2 regions of the Nocardia sp. N2S4-5 genome follow, and region 2 is predicted to be linked to the other one. Evidence: riboswitches for the same ligand, from Rfam matches in the RefSeq annotation. Region 2 holds a riboswitch; the other holds the start of a gene.
The links. A riboswitch is a leader RNA that binds a small molecule or an ion and turns the genes downstream of it on or off. The one in region 2 is predicted to bind cyclic di-AMP.
Positions count from the first base shown of each region.

Region 1: it holds a riboswitch for cyclic di-AMP, as region 2 does, so the genes downstream of both, ACFMRZ_RS22995 (C40 family peptidase) here and ACFMRZ_RS19100 (transglycosylase family protein) in region 2, are expected to answer to the same signal.

Region 1 covers NZ_JBIUPM010000001.1:5,019,792-5,029,820, reverse strand. Annotated here, with positions in the region: gene ACFMRZ_RS23010 (MBL fold metallo-hydrolase) at 1-103, opposite strand, end outside; gene ACFMRZ_RS23005 (SDR family NAD(P)-dependent oxidoreductase) at 610-3,327, shown strand; gene ACFMRZ_RS23000 (RNA-binding S4 domain-containing protein) at 3,402-3,797, opposite strand; gene ACFMRZ_RS22995 (C40 family peptidase) at 3,838-4,413, opposite strand; cyclic di-AMP (ydaO/yuaA leader) riboswitch at 4,524-4,686, opposite strand; gene ACFMRZ_RS22990 (hypothetical protein) at 4,910-5,173, opposite strand; gene ACFMRZ_RS22985 (AAA family ATPase) at 5,319-6,506, shown strand; gene ACFMRZ_RS22980 (protein kinase) at 6,514-7,881, opposite strand; gene ACFMRZ_RS22975 (epoxide hydrolase family protein) at 8,090-9,217, shown strand; gene ACFMRZ_RS22970 (acyl-CoA dehydrogenase family protein) at 9,280-10,029, opposite strand, start outside.
Region 2 covers NZ_JBIUPM010000001.1:4,194,250-4,204,278, reverse strand. Annotated here, with positions in the region: gene ACFMRZ_RS19135 (DUF3239 domain-containing protein) at 1-176, shown strand, start outside; gene ACFMRZ_RS19130 (LysE family translocator) at 219-860, shown strand; gene ACFMRZ_RS19125 (M1 family metallopeptidase) at 919-2,334, shown strand; gene ACFMRZ_RS19120 (hypothetical protein) at 2,340-3,185, opposite strand; gene ACFMRZ_RS19115 (hypothetical protein) at 3,546-3,977, shown strand; gene ACFMRZ_RS19110 (helicase-associated domain-containing protein) at 3,984-6,332, opposite strand; gene ACFMRZ_RS19105 (hypothetical protein) at 6,434-6,622, shown strand; gene ACFMRZ_RS19100 (transglycosylase family protein) at 6,708-7,358, opposite strand; cyclic di-AMP (ydaO/yuaA leader) riboswitch at 7,368-7,554, opposite strand; gene ACFMRZ_RS19095 (hypothetical protein) at 7,827-8,060, opposite strand; gene ACFMRZ_RS19090 (cold-shock protein) at 8,241-8,654, shown strand; gene ACFMRZ_RS19085 (DUF2771 domain-containing protein) at 8,891-9,424, opposite strand; gene ACFMRZ_RS19080 (MFS transporter) at 9,452-10,029, opposite strand, start outside.

The DNA.
Region 1 (10,029 bases), 830 kb from region 2:
GGCGACGCGGGGTCGCGAACAACGCGGAACAGCAGTCGGCCAAGGCGTGTGCGGTGGCGGGTCGCCCGGCGGCGAGGTCCGGCTGGATGGTCGGTTGGTCCACAGCGCCACGTTATTCGATCGGCGCGACGCCCCGGAAGCCTCTTCTCCGCAGGGCAAGTTCTCGGCATAATCGCCGGGGGACACCTGACGGCCGGTGATCTCCACCGGATGCGGGAGGGAGCACCCAGATGGGTCACAGCAAGACGATCGAGCCTTACGCGACGCCATGACGGAGCCCCCGCCCAGCCCGTCCACCGCACCCGCCGCAGCGGGCCGGAACGCGGCGCCAGCACCCACCGCCCCTCCCCCACCCACCTCCGCAAGGCCCCGGCAACAACCCCGCACACGCCACGTACCGCGGTGCCGCACTGTCACATTCACCGAGCAACGGCCGGACGGTGACCGGCGGGAAGTGCGGCGTCAGGCTTTGCCGTGCAACGGTTTTCAGCGCTGGGTCGGTGCGCTGTCACGGCGGTGGCCGCTGCGCGGTGGCTGCCCGGTGGTGTCGGATGAGGTATGCGGGGCGTATTGCGGGGCGCTGGGCCGGACGGCTGCCGGGGTGGGGCGATGAGTGGGGTGTTGTTTCTGTTCTCCGGGCCGGGTGGGGAGCAGGGTCGGATGGGGCGGGCGCTGGCGGCGCGGTATCCGGTCTTCGCGCGGACGGTGGATGCCGCGACGGAAGCCGTGGTGCGGGCCGGTGGTCGGCGCGTGTGGACGCCGCGGCACGGGTTCGCGAAGAGTCTGGAGACGGCCGATGCGGTGCAACCGGCGCTGTACGTCTATCAGCTCGCGCTCGCGGAGCTGGTGCGGGCGTGGGGAATTCGTGCCGACGCGGTGGTGGGGCACGGGGCGGGGGAGGTCGCGGCCGCGGTGGTCAGCGGTGCGCTGACACCGGCCGACGGCGCGCGTGTCGTCACCACCCGCGGGCACACCTTGGCGCGGCTGGCGGACCCGGGGGCGGCGGCCGTGGTGGAGGCGGCGGCCGAGGATGTGCGGCGGTTGGTGGAGCCGATGCGGTCGGCGATCTCGATCGCGACGGTGAACGGCCCTCGTTCGGTGGTGGTGACCGGAGTGCCGCGCTACGTCGAGACGCTGGTGCGGCGCGCCCGGCGGCGCGGACTGCCCGCCCGGCTCAGCACCGTCGACCCGCTGACACATGTCCGCACCGACCAGGATGCGCTGCCGGAGTTCGCCTCTCGGCTCGACGGGATGCTGGCGCGCACACCCCGCGTACCCTTCTACTCGACCGTGCGCCGCGGGCACGTCAGCACCGACGCCGACCTCACCGCCGAGTACTGGGCCGAGAACGCCTCGGGTGCGGTGGAATTGGACGCGGCGCTGGCCGCGGCCGCCGCGAACGGCCTGTCGACAGTGGTGGAGATAGCTCCCGACCCGACACTCACCTCCGCCGTCCGCGACAACCCGGCCTTCGCCGACTCGACATACCCCCTCGTGGTCGGCGACAACGAGGCCGAGTCCTTCCTGGAGGCAGTGGCCCGGCTGTACGCGGGCGGTCGGCTGACCGCACCCGCGCGCATCAGCACCGACATTTCTCCGGCCGATTCCCAGACCACCGAGCCCCGCATTCGGAGTGCCGACACCCGAGCCGACGATGGCCGAACCGACATTCGTTCGGCCGACTCGCGCGCCACCGACTCACGGGACGACGATGCTCGCACGGCGGGAGCTTCGTCCGCCTCGGGCTCGGAGGGCATCCGGCCGGTCGACGCTCGCTCCTCCCTCACGGAACCAGCGGCGGGCGAAAGTGCCGAAATGCCAAGGCATTCGGCCGATACGACGGAGGCTCTGCGCGGGGCGGCCGTATACGACCCCACGGTGGCGACCGCTACGGAGTGGGCGGCATCGATTCTCAACGAGGAGTGCTGGGTGCCGGTCGAGCGGTCGGATCGGGGCGTGCCGGCGGATCCGCCGTTCTATCAGGGACTCGTGGTGGGCGAGTCCGCGGCGGCGGCGGGACTCGAGGAGCACTTGAGTCGCCGCATTCCGGCGCTGCGGATCACGCGTGATCCGGTGGACGCCGGGCCGATCGTCGCGTCGATGCTGGCCGATCACGCGGTGCCGACGGCGGTAGCGCTGGTGTGGTCGACGCCGGAACTGCCGGGACCGGTGACCACGGGCGTCGCCGGGGCGCTCGATGTACTGCAGCGACTGCAGGACAGCACGGCGGTCGCGACCTTGACGGTGGTGCTGACCGATCGAGCCTCGCTGACACAGCACGCGATCGCCGGTCTGGTCCGGTCCCTGCAATTGGAGTCGCGAATACCGACCCGGCTGATCTGGACCTCCGACGACGACCCCGCGCCGGTGGCGGATCTCGTGCTGGAACCCGCTGGGCCGCAGGAAGTTCGGATCTTCGAGCATACGGTCACCGCGCGGCGTTTCCGGACCGCGCCCGGTGCTCCCGCGCCGATCGGCGTGCGGCCCGAGGGCACATATGTGGTGACCGGTGGTCTCGGCGCGCTCGGTTCGGTGGCCGCGCGCTGGCTGCTCGACGCCGGCGCCCGCGACCTGGTGGTGCTGACCCGCACGCCGCGCCCGCTGCCGCAGCTCCTCGAAGGTCTGGACGACCGGATCGTCGTGGTCCGCTGCGACGTGACCGATCGCGCCGATCTGGCCAACGCGCTGTTCGACATCCGGGCGTGCGGATCCACCATCCGGGGCGCGGTGCACGCGGCCGGTGTCCGGCGCGACGCCGAATTCGCCACTGTGACACCGACTCTGCTGGCGGAGCTGTTCGAACCCAGAGCCGGTGCGGCCCGCCATCTGATCGATCTCACGGCGGCCGATCCGATCGATTTCGTGCTGCTGTCCTCCTCGGCCACCGGTGCGCTCGGCGCGCCGGGGCAGGCCGCCGACGCCGCCGCGCACGCCGCCCTGGACGCGCTGGCGCGCAACCGCGTCGACGACCGGGTGCGCAGCATCGGCTGGGGCCATTGGATTTCCGGCCCGGTCACTCCCACGACCGACGCGCGCTGGCGCCGGGCCGGTGTGACGCCGTTCGACGTGGCGCGCGGCACCGCCGTGTTGTCCGTCGCACTCGCCCATCGCACGCCGACCCTGCTGGCGCTGGACTACACCCCGACCGGCGATACCTCACCGATGGCAACCAGACTGCGTGACGCGATCCCCCAACGCCCGGCCCACGTCCGCCCCCGCAGCGTGGCCGACGACCTCACCACCCTGCCCGGCCGCCCGCCGGTCGCCTCGCTGAGCGCGGCCCTCGCGGAGAACATTCGCCCTGCGCGCCACCGCGATTCGCCTTGACCGGGTCCAGCCGTAAGGAATGCCTTGGGTATCGCGGAATTATCGGCAAGGCGACATGCGCACAGCGAACCCGATCAGTCCGGATCGCGGCCGAGTAGGCGGTCCGTTTCACGCCGTTCGCGTTTGGTGGGGCGGCCGGAGCCGCGATCGCGGCGGGGCATGGTGGCGAGGATTTCCGGCGCGGGCGGCGGTGGGGACTTGTCGATCAGGCATTGGGCGGCGATGGCCGCACCCACGCGCTTGGCGATGACGCGTTCCACGACGACGATGCGTTCTACGCCGTGCACTCGCACGCGGACTTCGTCGCCGGACTTGATCTGGTGAGCGGGTTTGACCGCGACGCCGTTGACGCGGACATGCCCTGCTCGGCAGGCCGTCGCGGCCGCCGATCGAGTTTTGAACAAGCGCACCGCCCACACCCAGGAATTGATCCGGGCGGTGCCGAGTGTCTGATCCGTCTCTCCGCGCATACGTTCAGAAGATTACGCGCGGGCGGAGCGAGGCAATAGGTCAGGCGACGCGACGCGCGGTGACGATCGTGTCGGGGTTCAGGTGCGAGTACTCGACGGGCTCACCGGCCTGCGGCGCGTGCAGGATCTGACCGTCACCGGCGTACATGGCCACGTGGCCGCCGCCGTTCTGGATGATCAGGTCGCCCGGCTGCAGGTCCTGGAAGGCGACCGGCTTGCCGACGTGCGACTGCTCGAAGCTGGTGCGCGGCAGGTCGATTCCGGCCTGCTTGTAGGCCCACTTCACCAGGCCGGAGCAGTCGAAGCCGTTCGGGCCGTTGCCGCCCCAGACGTACTGGGCGCCGATCTTGCTGCGCGCGGCATCGAGGGCGATGTCGCCGTTGCTGTTCGGCTTCTGCTGGTCGAACAGGCCGCCGAAGCCGGGCGCGGCCGGGCCGGGCGCCATGGCCTGCGGCGCCGCCATGGACTGCTGGAAGCCCTTGATCTCGTCGGCGTGGTCGGCGAGTGCCTGGTTGGCCTGAGCGACCTGCTGGTCGTACTCGGGGCCGAGCGGCACGTCGAAGTTGCCGAAGCCGGGGACGTTGATGGTCGCTGCCTGCGCCGAAATGGCCGGCATAGCACCAGTGGAAGCGGCGACGGCGCCGAAAACCAGCGCACCCTTCACGGAATTCGGGAGCCGAGATTCCCGCTGCAAGCTGTGTTTACCCACCGAGCTGAGTCTCCTGTTTCTTCCTGCCCACCCACCGACCGGGTTAGCTGACGGGTTCGGGCCGGGAAGTTCGGCCCTACCCTTCGACCGTGTGGCCGAAAGGGATTCACCCCACAAACCTGGGTCCCCGGCTCGGTGATCGGGCTGCCCACCCGGCCACCGATTAGGCGGTAACTCGATGGGCCGCCTCGCCTGCGAAGCGACTGACTCCATCGGGTCACGAAGAGATTACGACGAGCGCGCCGTGTTGTCCACCCCACAGCGCAGCGTGTTCGGCAGCGTCCGCGAACCCCCAGGACAGCTTTCGATTTCGCGTATTCGGGCCGGTGATAACGACTCCGCATCACTGCTGGCAAGGGTGTTATCGAACCGAGAAGCGCCGGCGTTACCGTCCCGGACGCGCTCAGTTGTCCGAACCGCCACGCGTCTGCAATGTCCGTTCCAGCGCGCTGATCCGTTCGCGCGCCTCGGCCAGTTCGACCTCCAGCCGTCCCAGCGCCATCACCAGCGGGCCGACGGCGAGATCGGCGACCAGTTGGGGATCGTCGAAGCCCTGCGCGATCGCCGACAGGATGTTGCGGCGGATGTGAGTGGCCACCGGAGCGTTCTCGGGCACGTTCCAGGATTCGACGACCTCGACGACGGTGGGGACGGGTTCCTCCGACATGACTCTCCCTGCGCTGGGACCGGTTTCATGACATTCTCCAGCGTAGGTAGCCGTTCTCGATGCGCGCATGCCGGACGATAGCTATCTCTAGGGCTTTCCGTAGATGCCACGAGAATGTGGTCACGAGAGGCTACGGTGTACGGGCATGGACCCCGTGCGGAATCCGTATGCCCCCGGCGCCGGTCAGCGACCGCCCGAACTCGCCGGACGCGCCAAGCAACTCGACACCTTCGACATCGTGCTCGAGCGCGTCTCGCGCGGACGTCCCGAGCGCAGCGTGATGCTCACCGGACTACGCGGCGTCGGAAAGACGGTCCTGCTCAACCAGCTTCGTTCCATCGCCCGCTCGCGCGGTTGGGGCACCGGCAAATTGGAGGCCCGGCCCGACCAGGAACTGCGCCGGCCGCTGGCCTCCGCGCTGCACATGGCGGTGCGGCAGGTCGCCGTGGCGCACCGCAATCCGGAGATGGTGGACGATTTCCTGGGCATCCTGAAGGCCTTCGCCCTGCGGGCCACGGCCGACAAGGGCATGCGTGAGCGGTGGCAACCCGGCATCGACGTCCCGGCCGTCACCGGGCGCGCGGATTCCGGCGATATCGAGATCGATCTGGTGGAGCTGCTGATGGAGGCCGGTCAGCTGGCGCAGGACAGCGGCGTCGGCATCGCGATCTTCATCGACGAGATGCAGGACCTGGGCCCGGCTGACATCTCCGCGATCTGCGGCGCGTGCCACGAGCTGAGCCAGGAGGCGGCGCCGCTGATCGTGGTGGGCGCGGGCCTGCCGCATCTGCCCGCGGTGCTCTCGGCGTCGAAGAGTTACTCCGAGCGACTGTTCGGCTACCACAAGATCGACCGGTTGGACCGTGAGGCCGCCGACCTGGCCCTGATCGCGCCCGCCGAACGGGAACAGGTGAAGTTCACCGAGTCGGCACTGGATGTGCTGTACCACAAGGCCGATGGCTACCCGTATTTCGTGCAGGCCTACGGCAAGGCGACCTGGGATGTGGCGGCGCAGAGCCCGATCGGCGCCGAGGACGTCGAATTGGCCGCGCCCGCCGCCGAAGAGGAATTGGCGGTCGGCTTCTTCGGCTCCCGGTACGAGCGGGCCACCCCCGCCGAGCGAGAGTACATGCGCGCCATGGCCGATCTGTCCGGCGACGACGGTCCGGTGGCAACGGCGGCGGTCGCCAAGGAGCTGGGTCGCAAGCCCGCCTCGCTGTCACCGGCCCGCGACGGGCTGATCAAGAAGGGATTGATCTACTCCGCCGAGCGCGGCACCATCGGCTTCACGGTTCCGCACTTCGGGCGCTACCTGCGCAGCGTCAGTACCTAGACCGGAATCACGGCAGGTGGACGCAGCGCCCGTCGAAGCCGCCGTCGGATTCCCGGAATACGGGCCAGCGCAATGCCTTCGAGCGCGTTTCCGGCCCGTAGATGCCGTCGACCGCCGCGCCGGATTCGGTCTGCCGATGCTGCACGGCATTGCGGGTCGCGTTGTCGTAGGCGCTGCTCACGGTCAGCGGGATGTGCTGGCACAGCGTGAGCGCCTGCTGCAGGGCGGCCACCGAGTCGCCCTGGTCGCCGACGCCGAGCAGGCACCTGCCGTCGTCGTGATCGGCTGCGCCGCTGGGCAATTGCGCGTACGCGCCGCCGCCGACCGGGACGCGGGCGCGCCAGAAGCAGTGCTTGCTCGTCACCGGTGCGGCACTGCTGTGCGGCGCGCCGGACGACCCGGCGGGCTTATCCGGTTGTGCGACAAGGGCTCCCACGACACCGGCGACGGCCGCCGCGGTGACCGCACCGGCGATCGCCGTCCAGCGCGACCATCGCCGGGCACGGCTCGGAGCCGCCGTGCCGCCCGGCGCCGCACCACCGCGCAGGACCGTGGTCACCGCCGCCGCGAATTCGGTGCAACTCTGGAATCGCGCATCGGGGTCGTCCGCCATGGCCCGCGCGATCACGGCGTCCAGTCCGGGCGGCACCTCGGCCTGGGCGCGGGTCGGGGCGTGCGTGGCGTCGTCGGGCCGGGTGGACCTGGCCTCCGGGCGCGGCGACCGCCCCGCCGGGTGCCCGCCGGTGAGCAGTGCGAGCAGGGTGGCGCCCAGGGAGTAGATGTCGGCGCGCCGATCCGCGGAGCGGCCCGCGAGCACCTCCGGGGCCGCGTACGCGGGAGTGCAGTCCAGCCAACCGGTTTCGGTCACGGTGGCGTCCGCGTCGACGGTGCGGGCCAGCCCGAAATCGACGACCAGGATCCGGTCGCCGTCGTCACCGTCGGCCACCAACAGGTTCGACGGCTTCACGTCGCGGTGCAGCAGGTTCTGATCGTGGGCGTGCTGCAGTCCGCGCGCGGCCGCGCAGACGATGCCCGCGGCGCGTTCGGGGGCCAGCCCGGCGGGCTCGCGGCGGATGAGCTCACCGGCGTCGGTACCGGGCACGTACTGCATCGCTATCCACAGCGCGTCGTCCTCGGCGCCGCGGTTGTACACCGACACCACGTTCGGGTGATCGAGCCGGCACGCCATCTCCGCCTCGCGGCGAAACAGGCTGCGGTAGCGGGGATTAGCGCCCAGTCGCTCGTCCAGCACCTTCAACGCCACCCGCCGCGGCAGTTCGGGATCGTCGGCGAGGTACACCGCGCCCATACCGCCCGCACCGAGGGTCCGCACGATCGTGTAGCCCGCGAATATCTGCCCTGGCCGCAACAACATCCCGCCCTCCGCTGGGAACCGGTCGTCTCACCCGAACACACTGCCAGCACTCCACACCCGGCCGTCCCCTGTCAAGCGGCGGCACGGCGGGTGATGCCGGTTGCCAGGGCTATCTACAGCTATCTAGCAAAGTGCACAGATTGGCATAGAAAGACATCTCCACGTTCTAGGACGGAAACGTTCCTAGTTGATTTCTACCGTTGTTGCCATGAACAGCACGGAGATTCAGCCCTTCCACATCGACATCCCGCAGTCGGACGTCGATGACCTGCGTCGGCGGCTGGCCGAGACCCGCTGGCCCGCAGAGCTTCCCGGCTCCGGCCGCAGTCGGGGCGTGCCTGTCGCCGAGGTCCGCGAGCTGGCCCGGCACTGGGGCACCGCGTTCGACTGGCGCGCACAGGAGCGGCGGCTCAACGAGTTTCCGCAATACCGCACCGAAATCGGCGGTACCGCAGTGCATTTCCTGCACGTGCGCGCCGCGGATCCGGAGGCGCTGCCCCTGGTGCTGAACCACGGGTGGCCGAATTCCATCGCGGAATTCACCGAGCTGATCGGGAGACTGACCGATCCCCACGGCGACGCCGCGGCGCAGGCCTTCCACGTGGTGGTGCCGTCGGTCCCGGGATTCGGCTTCTCCGACGCGCCACACGACACGGGCTGGACCGTCGAGCGCGTCGCCTCGATGTGGGCGCGGCTGATGGCCCGGCTCGGCTACGACCGCTACCTGGTGCAGGGCGGCGACCTCGGCAGCTATGTGGCCACGGCGCTGGCGGAGGCGGCGCCGGAACATGTCGCGGGGCTGTATATCACCGGCGGCCTGGGCTTTCCGACCGAGGCCGACGTGCCGGAGCTGACCGACGCGGAGCGCGCGGCGTACGACGCCATGATGTCGGCGGACTGGGTGAACGGCGTCGACCACCACGCGCTGCTGCGGTCGGCGCCGCAGACCTTCGACTTCGGCTGGAGCGATTCGCCGGCGGCGGCGCTGGCCTGGATGTGGCAGAAGTTCCACGATTTCAGCGCCGCCGGCGCGCTCGCCGACGCGATAGACCGCGACGCCATCCTGACGAATCTGAGCGTCTACTGGTTCACGCGCTCGTTCGGCACCTCGGCATGGCCGTATTACGAGAGCACCGGCTTCGCCTGGCCGCGGGGTTCGGCGGCGGCGCCGACCGGCGTGTACAGCGGCCCGCCCGGCATCCGGCGGCTCGCCGAACGCACCGCGAAGGTCGTGCACTGGCCGGAGGACAACCCGTCGGGCCATCACTTCATCACCATGGACCGACCCGACGCGTACGCCGCCGACCTGCGGAGATTCGTCGCGGCCAGCGGGTAACCGGCCGTCGCGAGGTAAATCTTCCTATATCTAGTCAGATCATTAGATATAGGAAGATTGCCCTACGGCGCCGCCCCCGCGCGGGTCGACGGCAGGAACGGAGTCAACAGGTTCTGCTCGGTGGACGGGCCGAACTGCCATTCGGCGATCCACGGGCCGGTGCCCTCGCTCGGGTCGGACACACCCTCCTCGAGCCATTGGTACCGGCCGTCGAGCACCCCGCGGGCCACCGCGGTGTCGGCCTCGTCGGTGTTGTCCCACAACTCGTCGAACAGGCGCTCGATGCGCAGGCGCGACTGCTTGCAGAAGGTGTCGGCCAGTTCCTCGGCCGCCGCGGCCTCGGCTCCGTCCGCCACGCGCAGCGCCCGCGCCCGGACGCAGGCCGCCGACATCGCGAACAGTTCGGCGCCGATGTCGACGATGCGCCCCAGGAAGCCTTGCCGGTACTCGAGTTTCGCCTGCCAGCGGCCCATGGCGTACATCAGCGACCGGGCCTGCTTGCGCGACATCCGCTCGACGAACCGGACATGCTTGGCCAGCGGCCCGAACTCGGCGTAGGTCGCCGGCACCGACCCCGCGCCGACGGCCAGCTGCGGGAACCACTTGGCGTAGAAGCCGCCCGCGCCGACCGCCGCCTTCGCCTTGGCCTTGAACTCCGCGTTGCGGTCGACCAGGGCGCCGGCGGCGGCCATGTGCGCGTCGGCCATCTCGCGGGCGATCAGCAGCCGCATGATCTCGCTGGACCCCTCGAAGATTCGGTTGATCCGCAGGTCGCGGACCAATTGCTCGGCGGCGACCGCCCGCTCGCCGCG
Region 2 (10,029 bases):
CGATCGCCTGGGGCACTCGGGATCCCGGCGTGATCAGCCGGGCTCGGGCGGCCATCAGCGACGTCGAGTGGAAACTGCTGGCCGACAATCTCGATCTGGCCGAGAAGGTGCGGCGCGCGGATTCCAAGCGGCTGCTGCTGGATCCGCAGCAGTTGCCGGGTGAGCTGCGCGGCTGATAATCCGTGGAATCCGGCCGCGGCGTTCCTTAGACTTGGCCGGTGATTCCCGCTGGCAATATCGCGGCGTTCCTGGTCGCCGCGACCGTGCTCATCGTCGTCCCCGGGCCGGGTGTGCTGTTCACCATCGGCCGCGCGCTGACCGACGGCAAGCGGGCCGCCCTGCTGTCGGTGGTCGCGCACTCCCTGGGCGTGCTGCTGGTGCTGGTGATGGTCGCGGCGGGGCTCGGCGCGGTGGTCGCGGCCTCCTCGATCGCGCTGACCGTCGTGAAGTTCACCGGCGCGCTCTACCTGATCTACATTGGCGTGCAAGCGATTCGGGAGCGCCGTTCGCTGCGCGAGGCGCTCGAGACGCAGGCACGGCAGCCGGAGCGAACCCGCCGGGTGTTCCGGCAGGGCTTCGTGGTGGGCGCCACCAACCCGAAGGCGATCATCTTCTTCTCGGCCGTGCTACCGCAATTCGTGGACCCGTCCGGCGGTCCCATTCCGCTGCAGATGCTGGTGCTGGGCGGCATGTTCCTGCTGATCGCGCTGGTGTCGGACAGCCTGTGGGCGTTGCTGGCGGGCACCGCGCGCAACTGGTTCGCGCGCTCGCCGCGGCGGCTGGAAGCGGTCGGCGGCGCGGGCGGGGTCATGATCATCGGGCTGGGCGCGAGCGTGGCGGTGACGGGCAGCAGCAACTGAGCGCACTAGCATCGAGCCTCGGTCGGCACGCCCGTGCCGGAAAGGGGTGGCTCGCCGCATGGATGCGTACGACTGGACGCGTTGTCTCACGGTCACGGCCCTGATCGCGGGTGCGCTGGCACTGCCCGGACACTCGTCCGCGCAGGCTCCGGCCGACCCCTTCGTGGGCGCCTCCGGCCTCGGCGACCCCTACTACCCCGATGACGGCAACGGCGGATACCAGGCCGAACATTACGACGTCGCGATCGACTACGACCCGCCCAGCCGGCGGCTCACCGGTACCGCGCGCATCGACGCCGTCGCGACCCAGGCGCTGCGCGTGTTCAACCTGGACTTCGCGGGCCCGGCGGTGTCCAAGGTGACCGTGAACAACCTGCCGGCCGGATTCGCCCGCAGCGGTGAGCACGAGCTGGTCGTCACCCCGGCGGTGCCCGTGCTGCCCGGCCTGCCGTTCACCGTCACCGTCGAATACTCCGGCATCCAGAACGACAACCGGGAAGGGGGCTGGACCGTCTCGCCCAGCGGCGGCGCTTTCGTTGCGGGCGAGCCACATTCGGCCACCACCTGGTATCCGCTCAACGACACGCCGATGGACAAGGCGACCTTCGACCTGACCGTGACGGTCCCGCGGGAATGGGACGTCATCTCCAACGGCCTGAAGGTGCGTGACACGGTGGACGGGGCCACGCGCACCGCGCGGTGGTCGACCCGGCATCCGACGGTCGGCTACCTCACCACGGTCGCCATCGACCGGTTCGAGTTCCTGGAGCAGCGTCGCGCCAACGGCACGCCGCTGGTCAGCGCCTTCGCCCCGGATGCCGTTCAGCACCGGGAACTGGAAAAACGACTGCCCGAGGTGCTCGACTTCCTCGAATCCCTGTACGGCCCTTACCCGTTCGAGAGCGCGGGCGGCATCTACATCGACACCGACCTGCACATCTCGCTGGAGACCCAGACCCGCCCGACCTATGCGCCGTGGACCAACCTGAACACCCTCGTCCACGAGAACGCGCATCAGTGGTGGGGCGATTCGATGTCGGTGCGGCAGTGGTCGGATATCTGCCTGAACGAATGCTTCGCCAGCTATACGGCCGACTACCTGTGGCCGGAGCGCAAGGAGGGGGAGGACGTCGACGCCCAGTATCGCCGGACGGTCGAGACGTTCCGCGACGAACCCGAACGCTGGGAGACCCGGTTGCAGGACCCCGGCGTCGGAAAGGAATTCACCGCCGTCTACTACCGCGGACCGCTGTTCCTGCACGCGCTGCGCCGCACGATCGGTGACGACGTCTTCTTCCCGGCGATCGCGCAGTTCGTGCGGTCGCACGCGTACGGCAACGCCTCGATGCCGGAGTTCCGGCAGTTCGTCCAGTCCAAGACCGCGGTGAACCTGTCGGGTTTCTTCACCGCGTGGCTGGACGAGACGGCCGTGCCCCCGGACGAATACCTGTACCCGGGTTCGTTGCGCGCCTGATCGGCTCACTCCTCGGGCACGCGGGAGCGCGCCTTCTCCACCCAGCGCTCTACCCGGTCCAATTGCCGTTCGGCCTTGTGCGCCGCCTCCTGGGCCGAGCGCTGCGCCGCCGCGGCGAAGCGCCGCTGTTCCTCGGCGCGTTCCAGTTCCGCGCGCACGGCGGCGATCCGGTCCTCCGCCTCGCCCACCCGCGCCGCGGCGCGGTCGAGGTCGGCCTGCGCCGAATCGGTTGCCTCGCGGGCAGATTCGAGGGCGGCGAGCGCGTCGTCGAGTTCCTGCCGGGCAGCCGCGTCGCGGTCTTCGGAGGTCTTCGCACGGCTCTGCTTCGGTTTCTCGGGTTCGGCGGCGCGATCGGGCACGGCGGCCAATTCCGGCGCCGCGGGCCCGAAGCCCTCGTAATTGGCCGCGGCGGTCAGCGTGCCCGCGCGCACGTGGTCGGCCACGGCGGGATCGGCGAGGGCGGCGTGCAGGGTCTGGCCCACCTCGCGCAGGACCGACTCGCTGAGCGTGCGGTCGTGCCCGGCCGCGAGCTGACCCGTCCTGCGGGCCACTGCGTTCACCACCTGCTGCCGCTGAGTGGTCAACTCGCGCAACTGTTCTCCGGACAATCGGCGTTGGGCGTCGCGCAGCGCGTCGCCGAGTTCGAGCAGCGCGGTGACCTCCTCGGGCGCCTCGTGCGCCAGCAGGTTCACCGCCCACGCCGCCACGGTCGGTCTGCGCAGTTTGCCGATCGCGGCCGCGAGTTTCCGGTCCCCGTCGGCGCGAGCGGCTTTCGCCTGCTCATCGCGTGCGGCGGTGAACTGTGCGGGGTCGAGCGCGTAGAGCCGGCGGGTCGCCTCCTCGAGCGTCATGTCGCCGAGCGTAACGATTTTGTAGCCGATTCCGACCTAAGATCACGATCCGCGCGGTTATGGTGCGGGCAGAGCGTGAAAGGTGTCGAATGTGAACCTCTTCGAACTGCAGCTGCTGACCGGCTTTCTGCCGCGGATGCTCAACTTCAATCTGCTGGCCCTGTACGGCCTCGGCATGTTCCGCTGACCCTGCGGCATTTCTCCGCCCGGGGTATCCGTCACGATCGGCGTGAACCGTTGGGCGCAAAGGGTTTTCGAGTGCGACAGGGTTTTCGAGTGCACCGGGGTTTTCGAGGGCGCTGCGCCGTCGTCGTCCCGGCAGTACTCGCGACGGCCGCCCTGGCGGCGGGTTGTTCGGCTGTGCAGAGCGCGAGCCGCACCGACACCGCCAGGGCACAGGTCGGCGACTGCATTCACGTCATCGAGGGCTCGACCACCGACTCCCGGACCGAACCGGTCGACTGCGTGTCGGAGCGGGCCGTCTACACGGTGATGTCCACCTCGCCGACCCGGGCCGACTGCGGCCGCGAATATTCCTCCTACGAGGAGACTTTCCACGGCGGCACCACGGCGTTCCTGTGCCTGGCGCCGAATCTCAAGCCGGGCAGCTGCTATCACCAGGACCGCGACACCGGATTCGCCTACGCGGACTGCGCGTCCACGGCGGCAACGGTGAAAGTGGTCGCGCGCATCGAGGGCCGCGACGACCCGTCCCTGTGCGAGCCGAACGCGACCTACCTTCTGCTGTCCGAGCCGAAAACCACGTTCTGCATGGTCAATCCGAAGGCCTGAGCGGGCTTACTGATCCACCAGCGCCACCGAGGCGATGCGGTGCAGTACGAAATGCCGGACCGATCCGGTGACGGGGTCCAGGGCATCCAACTGCCCGCCGGCCACCTTCAACGGCTCCACCACACGCTGGCTGGCGACGCCCTGGGCATCGACGTAACCGATGTGCACCGGCCGCCGCACCCGCGCCGCCAGTTGCAGCAGGGCCATGGTGGCCGCGGTGCTGTTGCGGCTGCCGTCCGACCGGACCGCCTGCCCCGAACGGGCCTGTGCGGCTTTCTCCCCGGCCCGCAGCTCGCCCACCAGCAGCCGCAGTTGCTCGCTGTTGGGCGGGGTGGGCCGCCACGCCTGCCGGGCATTGGTCCGGGCCGGGATGCGGGCCCCGCGCGGGCGCAGGTCGACGATCGTGCCCGACGAATCCTCGCCCGCCGGAGCGAAACCCGCGGCGCGCAACTGCTCGAGCACCTCGCCGAGCGCGGCCTGCGAGATGGCCACGGTCGGGGCGACCGCGCGCAGCGCCAGCCGCTCGGCGACCGGGGTCACCAGCACCTCGGCGAGCAGCGCCGGATCCTCGCTGCGCACGAACGACTGCGCCATCCCGGCCCGCAGCCGACCGTGCCGGCGCGCGACGTCATCGATCAGGTAGGTCAGCGACTGCGGCACGGGAGTGCGCGAGTGCGCCGCGAACAGCTGGTGCAGTTCGGCCGCCGTCATCCCGGCGTCGAGCGCCCGCCGCACCGACGACTCGCCGATCCGGTACACCGTTGCCGCGCCCGCGGATTCGACATCGGCCACCAGTGCGATGCGGCTCTGGAGATCCGCCACCAGCGGCCCGGGCGCGACGATCGTCAGATCCGCCTGTACCAGTACGTGATCCACCGGGTCCGGCAGGGCGGACTCCATCTCGGCCTCGGCGTCGGAGGTACTGCCGTGCAGCAGTGCGCGCCCCGCCGAGGTGAGGGCCCCACGGCCGACGAGCCCGAGCGCGCCCGCCTCCGTCAGCGTGCGCTCGACCGCCTCGGTGCGGAAGTGCCTGCGCCAGCGCGGTTGCCGCCACGCCAGCACGCGCGCGATATCCGTCGGTGTCACGGCGGCTCCGGGCGGCTGCTCGGCCAGCAGCGCCAGCACGGCCCGCCGATCCCGGATCGCGTGCACATTGCGCAGCTCGAGCGAGAGCGCGGCCAGCGGCTTGTCGTTCGCGTCGCGCCCGCCGATCATCCACGGGAACCGGTCCAGCTCCAGCCACGCCTGGGCCAGTACCGCCCAGCGCCGGGCCGCCGGGCCGTCCAGCCAGCCGTCCGCGGCCGCGGTGGGGGCCCAGTAGTCGTCGACGGAATCGCCCGGCGGCGGCGGTTCCGGAGTTCCCTTGTCCAGCAGGCGCGCCGCCGCCAGTACCTCCGCCAGCAGGCCCACCCGGCTCTCCTCGATCCCGGTGTGCTTGGTGATGCGGCGCAGTTCGCGTACGCCCAGGCCGCCCGAGCGCAGCGCCGGCGCGGGCGCCTGCGCCAGCACCTCGATGATGTCGGCGCAGTGCCGCAGCAGCTCACCGGCCTCGGTCGCGGCGGCCGCGTTGGTATCGGCGGCGGTGTGCTTGGTGAGTTCGGGTCGCGGCGGCCGCAGCGCGTGCGGGTCGCTGACCGGCTCGCGGCGCAGCACCTGGCCCACCGCGGGCGGCAGTTCGACGGTCTCCTCGTCGACCCAGTCGAGCAGCCGCACCGCCAGCAGGCGCTGGATCGGCCGGTCCGGCGGCGTGCCCGGCGCGGCATCGCGGGTGCGCCCCCGCGGACCGGTGGTCGCCAGCTTGTCCAGCAGCGCCCGCTCGGGAGAGCCGATCCCGGCCAGGGCCGCAACGATTTCCGGTTCGGTGAGCGCGTCCGGGATCTCGGTGGTGCTGCCGAGCGGCCACGGCAGCGCGTCCTTGGCGGCGGCCACCAGGTACAGCTCGTCGGCCCCCCACGCGAGGGCGCGGGCGGTCAGCCGGTCGACGGCGGCGTCGACGGCCGTCCGCGCCACGCGGTCGCCGAGCAACTCGTGCAGGCGGGCGCGGGGGAGCGGGGTGGCGTGGCGGTCCGGGACGGCCGCGTGGTGCACGGCCAGGGTCTCGATCACCGCGAAATCGAGGGTGTCGAGTTCGTCGGTGGCGCGCAGCACCGAGGCGCGCTGCTCGGCGCGGGCGGCCAGCACCGACATCGAGGACGGCAGCGGCACCGCCAGATCGGGGCGCAGTTCCAGCAGGGTCACCAATTCGTCGTCCGAACGGGCGGCCAGCCAATCGGCCAGCGACGCGACATCGACGGAACCGGTGGCTGTCGTGGAGTGCTCATCCCCGGCCCGGGGTGCGTCGTCGGTCGTGGTCATCCCATCCAGCGTACGGCCGGGCGCACAGTGCCGCTGGCCCGCCGTCGCACACGGCCGCGGCAGGCGGACGCGACCGATCGGTTCCATGCCAGAATTGGGCCGTGGTGAACAAATCGAAGAAACCTTATGTCGACAACGGCTGGCCGAAGGTCGCCAACGGCGACCACGCGGTGACCGAACTCTCGTCGACCCGTTCCGGTGGGCTCTCGCCCTACGGGGAGGACACCGAATTTCCGGTGCCTGCCGAAGAGGTGCCCTACGTGCACCCGCACACGGTCATCAACCGCTGACCGAATCGACGACAAGGCCCCCGCACCGTGATGGTGCGGGGGCCTTGTCGTAAGGATTCGAGGCCGTAAAGGCTTCGGAGAAGGCTCAGTTGGGCAGCAGGCCCTTGTTCGCCGCGAAGAAATCGACCACCTGCGGGTCCAGCTTCACGCCGTTGGCCTTCGCGGCGTTCAGCACGTCGAGAGCGGGCTGGGGCACCTGGATGCCCTGCGACTGCGCGACGGCGAGGGCCTTGTCGACGGCCTGGAAGACTTCCTGGCTGCGGTCGGCGGGCAGCTGGGTCTGCTGCGGGGCGGCCTCGGTCTGGGCCGTCGGGCTCCAGTGCGGCGTCTGCTGGGCGGGGGCGGCCGGAGCGGTGCGCGCCTCGGCGCTGCCGTTCAGTCCGAGACGGGAGGAGCAGGAGGGCCACGCGCCCCAACCCTGGGATGCGAGGACCTTCTCGGCGACCGCGATCTGCTGCTCGCGGCTGGCCTGGTTGGCGGTCTGGGCGTAGTCGGTGCCGCCGTGCGCGGCCCAGGTGCCCTGCGAGAACTGCAGACCGCCCTGGTACCCGTTACCGGTGTTGATCCCCCAGTTGCCGCCGGACTCACACTGCGCGAGCTTGTCCCACTCCTGGTCGGGTGCCGCGGAGGCGTTCCCGGCGAGAGCGATACCCGCGCCGCTCACGATCGCACCCGTGACGGCGACCTTGGCGACGGTGCGGCCGGTGTTGGTCGGCTTGCGATGGCGTCCACTCATATCGGGTCGTCTTCCTCTCGTACGCGCCTGCGAGGTGAGCTGTCGGGTTCGGACTGAGAGGCCGTCCGGTCCCGGTGCACCTTGCGGTGCGGTGGGACTTCACCCCAAGGAACCGATCGGTGGCGATCGATCCCGCTTCCCTGCGTAGGGAACGTGGGTTCCCCGCCCTCGCCCCTGCTTCCGTCGGGGTCCGTACCCGCGGGGCGAGGCTCGGTGCGGCGGGCCGGTGGTTCCGGGACTGCTCCCGGCTGCGTTAGACCGTACGACGATTGCCGCGAAAAATCACCATTTGGTAACCGGCGTGTATGGCCGGGTCCCCATCCGGCGCAACACCTTCCATATCGCGTCTGTGCTGGTGAGTGCGGCGTGTCACGGTGATACATCGGTTGTGACCGTCTCGTGACCCTACCGTGATGTGACGAGAATCACATGTGTAGTGCGATAACGAACTGGGCATATACCGGTCGGCTACCGCGAGCGGCGGCCGGACCACAGTGCGAAGACCACCGCGAGCAGCAATCCCAACGGCGTTCCGATCATCGCGACCAGATACAGCCACAGCCCCGGATCACTGTCCGACACGATCGGTGTGAGGAAAATGGCGACGACAGCCAGCACACCGATCGCGAACAGACCCAGGGCCACGTACATCAGCGAATCGCCGGATCGGCGCGGTGGACGGTGCGGGGAGGACTCGGGCATTACTGCACCGTAAAACTGGTGTGCTCAGCGGATCGGCACCGGGGTAGACTCGATGGCAATCGCGTCCTGCATAGCTGTGTAGGGCGCGTTCTTTTCGCACGCAGACGAGTCCCGGAATCGATTCCGGGACAAGGGTTGTGCCCGGGAGGTCCGGGCATCGATGACGAACGGGTGAGCGCAGTGCCGACCGGCAGGGTGAAGTGGTACGACGTCGAAAAGGGCTTCGGCTTCCTTTCCCAGGACGAGGGTGAGGACGTCTATGTTCGGTCGTCTGCGTTGCCCAAGGGTGTCGAGGCGTTGAAGCCCGGGCAACGAGTCGAGTTCGGAATGGCGGCCGGGCGGCGCGGGCCGCAGGCGCTGAGCCTGAAACTCCTGGAGCCGCTGCCCTCCGTGCGCGGCAACCAGACACGCAAGGAGCCCGTGGCGCATCCGCGCCAGGCGCCCGACGACCTGCACGGGATGATCGAGGACATGATCACGCTGCTTGAGGCGAAGGTGCAGCCCGATCTGCGCAAGGGGAAGTATCCCGACCGCAAGATGGCGCAGCGGATCGCCGAGGTCGTGCGCGGGGTGGCCCGGGAGCTTGATCAGTAATTTTGGCGCCGCCTTCGGCGTCGCGTGTTCGCGGCCCTGAGGCTCGCGTCGGAGTGGTCGAGACTCGCGCTTCGCGCATGCGTCTCGACCACTCCGACGCGAGCCGGCCGCGAACGGGCGCTCGTAAGACTCGCGCGTGCGGGTTGGGGGAGTGCGGAAGTGGCGGTGTCGGCTGGCCTTGGGCTCCGAGAGGTGTTGTGGGGCGGCGCTTCTCGGGTGGTGGCGGGAGCAGGCGCTCAGGTGGTTCGGATGGACCAGGCCTGGTAGGGGGCGAAGGATTCTGCGCCGGTTTCGTCTCGGGTGGGGACTACCAGTTGGACTTCTACGCCTGCCAGGCTCAGGTCCGGTTCGGGGTGGGAGGGGACGGTGATGGCGAGCGTGCCCTCGGGGTAGTCGCGGTAGGAGGCGAGGCGCTGGACTGCGGTGCCGTCGGGGAGGTCGTACTCGAGCACCATTACCCAGGGGGCGTCGGCGATGTGGCGGGGGAGCGACAGTTGCAGGGGGGCGCCGGCGGGGGTGTGCAGGGTGACCGTGGTGGCGCTCTCGCGGCAATTCAGGCCTAGTTGGCCGCTGGCGTCGGACTGCGTCACCGTGCAGAAGCGGTACGGCGGGACCGTGGCCGAGGCGCCGTGGGCGTACGCGGTGATCTCCGGTTCCGGCTCGTCGGCATTGCGGACCGCCACGGCCACCACGGCCGCGATCGCGACCACCACCACGAGTACCGCAGCCACCGCCAGCGCGAGGATCGTGCGGGTACCGGGCTTGGTCATGGCGTGGTTTCCTGTCGACTCGTCGGGTCAGTTCGAGGTGGCGGGACGGGCCGGGTCGCCGGGCATCCCGGGTACTTCCTGCTTCGCGTGTTGCGGCCGGTTGCCGCCCCAGCCGGGCAGCAGCGAGTGACCACGGTAGCTCACGTAGGTCTGGATCAATCCGATCGCCAGCACCGCGGTGACGACGGCGAAACCCTTCCAGTACACCGTCGGCAGCAGCACGCCGCCGGCGCCGCCGATCACCCACGCCAGTTGCAGCACCGTCTCCGAACGGCCGAAACCGGAGGCGATCGACTCCGGCGGCAGATCGTCCTGAATCGACGCGTCCAGCGACACCTTCGCCAGCGCGCTCGCGCCGGATGCCACCAGCGCCGCGGCCGCCGCGCCCAGCAGATTGTCGAGCAGCATCGCGAACAGGGCGACCACCGTGCACGCGGCCGTGCAGAGCACGACGATCAGCGCCGGGCGGCCCAGCTTCATGCGAGCGCCCGAGGCATTGCCGGTGAAGTTGCCGACCGCCGCCGCCGCGCCGACCACACCCAGCATCGCCGCCTGCTGCACGGGGCGGTGCTCGGTCGACTTGGCGACGAAGGCCACGTAGAAGG